DNA from 2 places in the Sporolactobacillus sp. PKPK-6 genome. Region 2 is predicted to be linked to the other one. Evidence: predicted binding sites of a transcription regulator. Region 2 holds the regulator's gene; the other holds the start of a gene.
What was found. The regulator Rex, encoded in region 2, represses fermentation and respiration genes when NADH is low (regulators of the CRP and FNR family bind a similar motif). The targets are predictions, from matches to a motif close to TTGTGAAATATTTCACAA.
Positions count from the first base shown of each region.

Region 1: adhE (bifunctional acetaldehyde-CoA/alcohol dehydrogenase) is a predicted target of Rex. The motif match lies at 1,545-1,562, and genes of this name have one in related genera.

Region 1 is NZ_JBWXPA010000002.1:984,948-989,154, forward strand. Features, by position in the region: gene AC1MBV_RS15625 (DUF5105 domain-containing protein) at 1-1,067, shown strand, start outside; gene adhE (bifunctional acetaldehyde-CoA/alcohol dehydrogenase) at 1,599-4,207, shown strand, end outside.
Region 2 is NZ_JBWXPA010000003.1:65,139-69,345, reverse strand. Features, by position in the region: gene AC1MBV_RS16370 (ABC-F family ATP-binding cassette domain-containing protein) at 1-1,571, opposite strand, end outside; gene AC1MBV_RS16365 (redox-sensing transcriptional repressor Rex) at 1,853-2,497, shown strand; gene map (type I methionyl aminopeptidase) at 2,611-3,366, shown strand; gene AC1MBV_RS16355 (CPBP family intramembrane glutamic endopeptidase) at 3,484-4,146, opposite strand.

The DNA of each region.
Region 1 (4,207 bases), on a different contig from region 2:
TGACGATTAAACTTAAGCTTTTGCTCATCATGGGACTCGCACTTCTGCTGCTCATTGCCGGATGCGGCAACTCAAGCAGTAAGAAAGAAGAAGGCAAATCCGATATTGCGACGGTGACAGTGAAAAACGGCCAATATATTACAAAGGATGGTCAAGAAAACTCCGACGATAGCGCACTGCTCGCGCTCAATATCAGTATTACCAACCACTCCGACGATTCGCTGGATCTGCTCACTGATGACTTCTCACTCTATGATTCCAAGAATGAAAAAGTATCGGTGGATGACTCCATCTATGACGATTCAGAAGGCAGCTTTAAAATGCTGGACACTGACTCCCTTGCCAAAGATAAAACCGTAACCGGCTACATTCCGTTTCGAGTCGCCAAGAACAAAACCTATGAACTGCACTTTCAGCCAAACGTCTATAAAGGAGATAAAAAGGTTGATGAAATTGTTGTAAAAATTAATACCAAGAAGTTCAAAGACGATCAGCAGCAAATTAAGGATTCCATGAACGCCTATATACAAACTGTTTTCTTTGGAAAAGATGATTCGAACTACGCAACCCTTGTCGCCAATGATGCAAATAAAGATAAAGCGCAAATGAAAGACGTATTCATCAAAAATATGGGCAGCGAGCTCGATGATCAGTTGTCTGATGAGCAAACCAATCAAATTTATGAAGCCTTTGAAAGCGCCAATCGTGAAAAAGGAAGCGTCGTTCTAAAGGTTGATACAGCCCTTCCGGATTCAGCCGTTGTCGAAGTTACTCCAAAAGTACTTTTCCTCGACGACATGTATGACGAGATTGAAAAATTGAAGGATCAGTTTATTGATGACAACCGCGGCAAATATTCGGACTATGATGCTGCGCTGAAAGGCTGGTATGTGTACATGGCAAAAAATATTGGGGAGGTGTTTAAAAATACTGATACACAGACATCCGACGACAGCTATAAAATCAATCTTAAGAAGGAAGGAAACAAATGGGAGGTCGATTCTGAAAAAAGCACGGCAAATTACGATTACGAGGGACTGCTCAGCGATATGACGGGCGGGTATTAAATTAATGTCGCCAATGCTTTATGGACTAAGCTGAATTGAGCAGGTGCGCTCAATTCGCTTTTTTCAACCGAGAAAGCGGGACAAGCGGATAGCAGTTGAGACGAATGGGTTTTCTCTCTCTTCGGTTGAACTTTCCAGAGATTGGGTTGAACTTTTCGAGTGTTGGGTTGAATTTCCGCTCTTCGTTTGAAATTAGTTACAACTTTTTAGAAGTTCGTTACGATTTTTCCTTAGTTCGTTACGAATTTGAGAGTCTTCGTTACGACTTTTTCTCGATTCGTTACAAGTCCAGACATCCGCACATCTTACGAGTTATTGCACCTCTTCCGTCTACTGCGCAACAAAGATGCAACCCACTTTACTGTTGCTTAAAACCTCAATTATTTGCTCGACACAAATCAGACAAAATCAAATGGCCACTTTGTGACAGCGTTTTCGTAATTGTTGCCAATCCACTGGTTATAAAGTAAATTATATATGTGAATTAATTCACAAAGTCATGATCCCTATTTTCCGAAGGAGGACCACCATATGGCTATTGAAGAACAAGCATTACATCCAAAGGATTCGAAAAAAGAAACATTGGAAACGATGATCGATCAATTGGTAACGAATGCTCAGACCGCACTGGATGAATTTAAACCGCTTGACCAAACGCAAATTGATGAGATCGTACGACAAATGGCTCTGGCCGGACTTGATCAGCACATGCAATTGGCGAAAATGGCCGTCGAAGAAACCGGACGCGGTGTTTATGAAGATAAAATGATTAAAAATATTTTTGCAACCGAATACATTTATAACTCAATAAAAACTAACAAAACCGTTGGCATCATTAACGAGGATCCGTATGAAGAAATTGTCCAAATCGCCGAGCCAGTTGGCGTCATCGCCGGTGTTACTCCAGTGACCAATCCGACATCAACGACGATGTTTAAATCCATCATTTCAATCAAGACAAAAAATCCGATTATTTTCGCCTTCCATCCGTCGGCGCAACAATGCAGCAGCGAAGCGGCTCGCGTGGTTCGTGATGCCGCGATACGTGCCGGAGCACCGAAAAATTGTATTCAATGGATTGAAACACCATCACTTGCCGCAACCCAGCAGCTGATGCATCACCCCGGCGTGGCTCTCATTCTCGCGACCGGCGGTTCAGGCATGGTTAAATCCGCCTACAGTTCAGGCAAACCGGCGATCGGCGTTGGTCCTGGGAACGTACCTGCGTACATCGAAAAAACGGCCGACATTAAGCAGGCGGTGAACGATCTGATCCTTTCCAAGACCTTTGACAACGGCATGATTTGCGCCTCGGAACAGGCAGTCATTGTGGACGCAGCAGTCTATGAAGCGGTCAAACAAGAAATGACCGCAAACAAATGCTACTTCTTAAATGATGAAGAACGGAAAAAAGTAGAGACACTGGTCATTGATGAAAAGCGTTGCGCCGTCAATCCCAAAATTGTCGGCAAGTCGGCCGCATACATTGCTAATCTTGCCGGCGTCACAGTTCCGGATGACACTAAGGTTATCATTGCCGAGCTGAACAGTGTTGGCCCGGAATCACCGCTTTCACGTGAAAAACTGAGTCCTGTGCTCGCCTGTTTCAAAGCGAAAACAACCGAAGAAGGCTTACAGCGATGTGAAGAAATGCTTGAATTTGGTGGCATCGGGCACTCGGCAGTTATTCATTCAAACGACCAAAAAGTAATTAATGCCTTTGCTATGAAGATGAAGGCCGGCCGTCTGATCATTAATGCGCCATCGTCACTCGGCGGTATTGGGGACATTTACAACCACTTTATTCCATCACTGACCTTGGGCTGCGGCACGTACGGCGGCAACTCAGTATCCACAAACGTCGGGACAGCGAACTTGATCAATATTAAAACGATGGCCAATCGCCGCAACAACATGCAGTGGTTCAAGGTTCCGCCGAAAATCTATTTTGAAAAAAATTCAACCAAGTATTTGTCGGTGATGCCGGATATTACACGCGCTTTTATCGTTGCCGATCCGGGCATGGTTAAATTCGGCTACGTCGACCGTGTTGTCCACTATTTGAGAAAACGAAATGAACCGATCCAGTACGAAATTTTCTCTGATGTGGAACCGGATCCATCCGTCACTACTGTTATGAAAGGTACTGAAATGATGCGCAGCTTTAAACCGGACGTAATCATTGCCCTGGGAGGCGGTTCGGCAATGGATGCGGCAAAGGGTATGTGGCTGTTCTATGAAAGCCCGGAAACAGAGTTCTTTGGACTCAGACAAAAGTTCTTGGACATCCGGAAACGTGTCTTTAAATTCCCTGATCTCGGTAAAAAAGCAAAATTCGTCGCAATCCCAACCACGTCGGGAACCGGATCAGAAGTGACTTCTTTCTCCGTGATCACAGACAAAGAAAATGATATGAAGTATCCGCTCGCCGACTATGCGCTGACACCAAATGTGGCGATCATCGATCCGGAATTCGTCATGACTGTACCGCCGCGCGTGCTCGCCGATTCCGGTATGGATGTGCTCACGCATGCGATTGAAGCCTATGTGTCCAACATGGCCAATGATTTTACAGACGGACTTTGTATCAAAGCAATTCAACTCGTGTTCAAATACTTGCCGCGCTCCTATAAGGACAGCAGCGACAAATTAGCAAAAGAGAAAATGCATAATGCGTCAACCATCGCCGGCATGGCATTCTCTAATGCATTTCTGGGAATCAATCACAGCCTTGCGCACAAGCTTGGCAACGAATTCCATCTGGCACACGGCCGGTGCTGTGCGATTCTTCTGCCGCATGTCATCCGTTACAATGCTCAGAAGCCGACGAAGTTCACATCGTTCCCGAAATATAAACACTTTATTGCCGATGAACGCTATGCAGAGATTGCACAGATCATCGGTGTAGGCGGAAAGACGACTGAAGAAAGTGTGGAAAACCTCGTTCAGGCGATTAAAAAACTGACTCAAGAGCTGAATATGCCGATGAGCATTGAAACAAATGGTGTCAGCAAAGCAGCTTTTGAAAAAGCTGTTGAAAAGATGTCTGATCGTGCATTTGGCGATCAATGTACGACCGCCAACCCGAAGATGCCGCTGGTTACCGAACTGGAAGCAATCTATCGTCAAGCATTCAAGGG
Region 2 (4,207 bases):
GTAATTCCTTCGCGCGACAGTTCGAAAATGCGATCGGCAATGTTATTGATAAAATAACGGTCGTGAGAAACGAACAGAATCGTTCCCGGATAGTCAATTAGGGCTCCTTCGAGGACCTCTTTGCTGTCCAAGTCAAGATGGTTGGTTGGTTCATCGAGGATCAGCAGATTGTCATGGCGCATCATCAGCTTGGCCAGCATGAGACGTGCCTTCTCACCACCGCTTAATTGGGAAACCATCTTTGACACATCATCACCGGAAAACAGGAAGCCGCCGAGCACGGTCCGAATATCGCCTTCAGGCTTTAACGGATAATCGTCCCATAATTCATTAAGTACGGTTTTCGTTGGATTGAGGCTCTTTTGTTCCTGATCATAATAACCGATGCTGACATGGCTGCCGAGACGCACCTCACCTGAACGGAGCGTTGTGCCGCCGTCAATCGCTTTAAGCAGCGTTGATTTGCCGATCCCATTCGGGCCGACTAATGCAACGCGATCTCCTCGGCTGATCTGAAAGCTGAGATCAGATATCATGGGTTTCTGATCGTCGTAGCCGACATCAAGATGAGAAACCGCGAGCACATCACGACCGCTTTGCTGTTCAATATCGAAGGTAAAGGTAGCCGATTTGGCGTCGCCCATTGGACGATCCATAAGATCCATTTTTTCTAATTGTTTGCGTCGGCTTTGCGCTCGTTTTGTCGTCGAAGCACGTACAATATTTTTCTGAACAAAATCCTTCAGTTTTGCTACCTCTTTTTGCTGCTTATCATAGGCTTTCAGTTCACTTTCAAATTCTGCCGCGCGCACTTCCAGATAACGCGAATAGTTCCCTGTGTATTTGCGCACTTTATGTCTGGTAATTTCATAGACCTTTGTCGCAATTTTATCGAGAAAATATCGGTCGTGAGAGACGACAAGCACACTGCCGTTGTAGCGCTGCAAGTAACCTTCCAGCCATGATAGCGTTTCAATGTCCAAGTGGTTGGTTGGTTCGTCAAGAATCAGCAGATCCGGCTTGATGAGCAGGAGCTTGCCGAGCGCAAGCTGAGTCTTTTGCCCACCGGATAAATTGCTTACTGGCGTCTCATCGGGAAAGCCACCGAAATTCAAGCCGTTCAGCACGCTGCGTGTTTCTGCCTGGTAAGTGAAACCGCCTTTTTCGCGGAAGTCTGCTTGCATTGCATCGTAAGTCTTCAGCAGCTGATCGTAATCTTTAGGATTAGCAAAGCTGCCGGGATCCGCCATCTGTTCTTCCATCTTACGCATTCTCTTCTCAAGTGCGATAAGGGGCCCGAACACAGACAGCAATTCATCATAGATTCCGCGCGTCGAGTCGAGTGTGGCATTCTGCGGCAGGTAGCCCATTGTACGGTCTTTTGGCATGATGATCTCACCGCTGTCCGCACTCATTTCTCCGGCAATAATTTTAAGCAGCGTTGATTTGCCAGCGCCGTTACGGCCAACCAGCGCAACGCGTTCTCCAAGCTGTACTTCTATGGAGATATTAGATAAAACAAGATCAGTTACAAAGGATTTACTGATCTCATTGGTTTGTAAGAGCAACACAGATTTTCACCTCAGAAAGATTAGGAATAGCGGTCGATTTTCCGGAAGCAGGATGTTTGCTTCGGAATCTGTACACATAATAAGATAGATATGTTCATTGTAGCCTACTCGTAAATTATTCGGCAACTGCGGAGGCATGCAATGTTGGATTAAGACAAATTCGATCATGATTGTGAAATAAATAACAAAAATAATGATGATTATAGTATAGTTGAACTAGAGACACAGATAAATGATGGCAACACGATCTGTTTTGTAAAATTGGGGGGGAAGACCCGGTCATGGCGAACCAAAATGTACCTCAGGCGACTGCCGAGCGGCTGCCGCTGTACTATCGAACACTGCAGGGCTTGGTTGCAGTAGGAAAAACGCGTATTTCATCTTCGGAATTCGGAGATCTTGTGCAAATCGATTCAACAACGATTCGCAAGGATTTTTCTTATTTCGGTGCGCTCGGAAGAAAAGGATACGGCTACGATACGCAGCATCTGATGGATTTTCTAAGGAAAACACTTTATCAAGATGAATTGTCAAAAGTGGTCCTGATTGGTGTCGGACATTTGGGCACTGCACTGCTCAATCACAACTTTCAAAAGAATAACAATACCAAGATCGTGAAGGCCTATGACATTGATCCTTCGCTTGTCGGTACGGAAGTCAGCGGTACGGAAATTTATGCAATGGATACGTTGGCAACCGACGACAATAGTGACATAACAGCCGCTATTTTAACTGTTCCAGCTGCACACGCGCAGGAAGCAGCGGAAATGGCGCTTGCATCAGGCATTCACGGATTTTTAAATTTTTCTCCGACGACCTTGTCTCTGCCGGCAAACGCTTATGTCCGTCATGTGGATATGACGGTTGAACTTCAGGCGCTGATTTATTTTCTTAATCATTCGATGGAAGAAAGGAATTCTAAATGATTAAGTGGTAAAATACAGGTGCATAGCATTAACTGGTTAAGAATCAACGCATGCGCGGACAGTGAGCAGTTCGTTCGCGCTTATGCGGTTTAAAAATAAGGTGGAATGCAGGAATGATTCAATTAAAATCACAAAATGAAATTGCTGAAATGAAAAGATCCGGTCAGCTGCTTGCTCGAGCGCATCAGCATATTAAAAAAATGATTCGTCCCGGCGTGACGACCTGGGAAATCGAAGAGTTTGTAAATGAATTTCTTGAAAAGCACGGCGCGATTCCTGAAGAAAAGGGATTTCAGGGCTATAAGTATGCGACCTGCGCTTCAGTTAACGATGAAATCTGCCATGGCTTTCCGAATAAAAAGCCTCTGAAAAATGGAGATATCGTCACGATCGACATGGTCGTTAATCTGAACGGCGCGATGTCGGATTCAGCGTGGAGCTATGCAGTCGGTGAAATTTCTGATGAGGCGAAGCATTTGCTGAAGACAACGGAAGAATCGCTTTATGAAGGTATTAAACAAGCGGTTGTCGGAAACCGGCTCGGCGATGTCGGCTACGCTATTCAAAAATATGCCGAGGATCGCGGACTCAGCGTTGTTCGTGAATTTGTCGGCCACGGTATCGGACCGACAATGCACGAAGATCCGCCGGTTGCACACTATGGCCGCCCTGGTCGCGGTCTTCGCCTTAGAGAAGGCATGACGATTACGATTGAACCGATGTTGAACATTGGTGACTGGCGTTCAAAGGTTGATGATAACGGTTGGACGGCACGCACGATCGACGGTTCATTGTCCGCACAGTACGAACACACATTGGCGATCACGAAAAACGGTCCGGAAATTCTGACCGCACTTGATGAAGAATAAAGAGTACGGGATAGAAGAAGCGGAGCCCCAATTAACGGGCCCCGCTGTTTTTATACAAAAAAACGTTTAATAGATCAAAGAAAGGACTTGGCCTCCCAAATTTTTTCAACCGCTCTTTTACATAAACCAGTGAATCCAGCTGGTTGTATTCGGAATGTGCACACTCAAGCTGAGTAGAACAACAGTGGCATTCATGGCTGCATGCATGAACATGGTCACCCAAATGCGACCGGTCTTGTGATAGGCATAGCAAAGAAAGAAGCCAATCACAACATAAATAAGCAGATGCGAAAAATCAAAATGGCCGGCAGCAAAGATTAGGGAACTGATCAACGCGGCAAAAAAGAAGCCAATGCCCTTTTTCAAACTTCCGAAAAGAATCTTGCGGAAAACAATTTCTTCAAGCATCGGTCCGATGATGCTGACTGCGAATATAAACAAAGGCGCCTTGCGGGTCATCTGGACGACATCCTGAGTATGCTGCGAGCTGATCGGCTGACCTAATATGAGGCTGTTGATCAGTGCTGTCGCAATCTGAAGAACGAACAGGATGAACACACCGCAAATTGCCCAAGCGATCGACTCGCCGATAGAAGCAACCGGACCGCGTGCCAACCTACGCTCGGGTATTAGCAGCAGTGAGACAATAATTAAGGTTAAGAAAAAGACGGCTGCGTATGCATCACCGGAGGACGATCCACCTTTCGGAAATCCGGGAATCAGCGGAGATATAAAGCAGATAAGATAAACAAGAACGATCAGGATATACCGTAAAACCAAAGTCAGACACCTCATATCTATTTGTATAATTTAGGATTATTTGTGAAAAGCTGAAAGCATT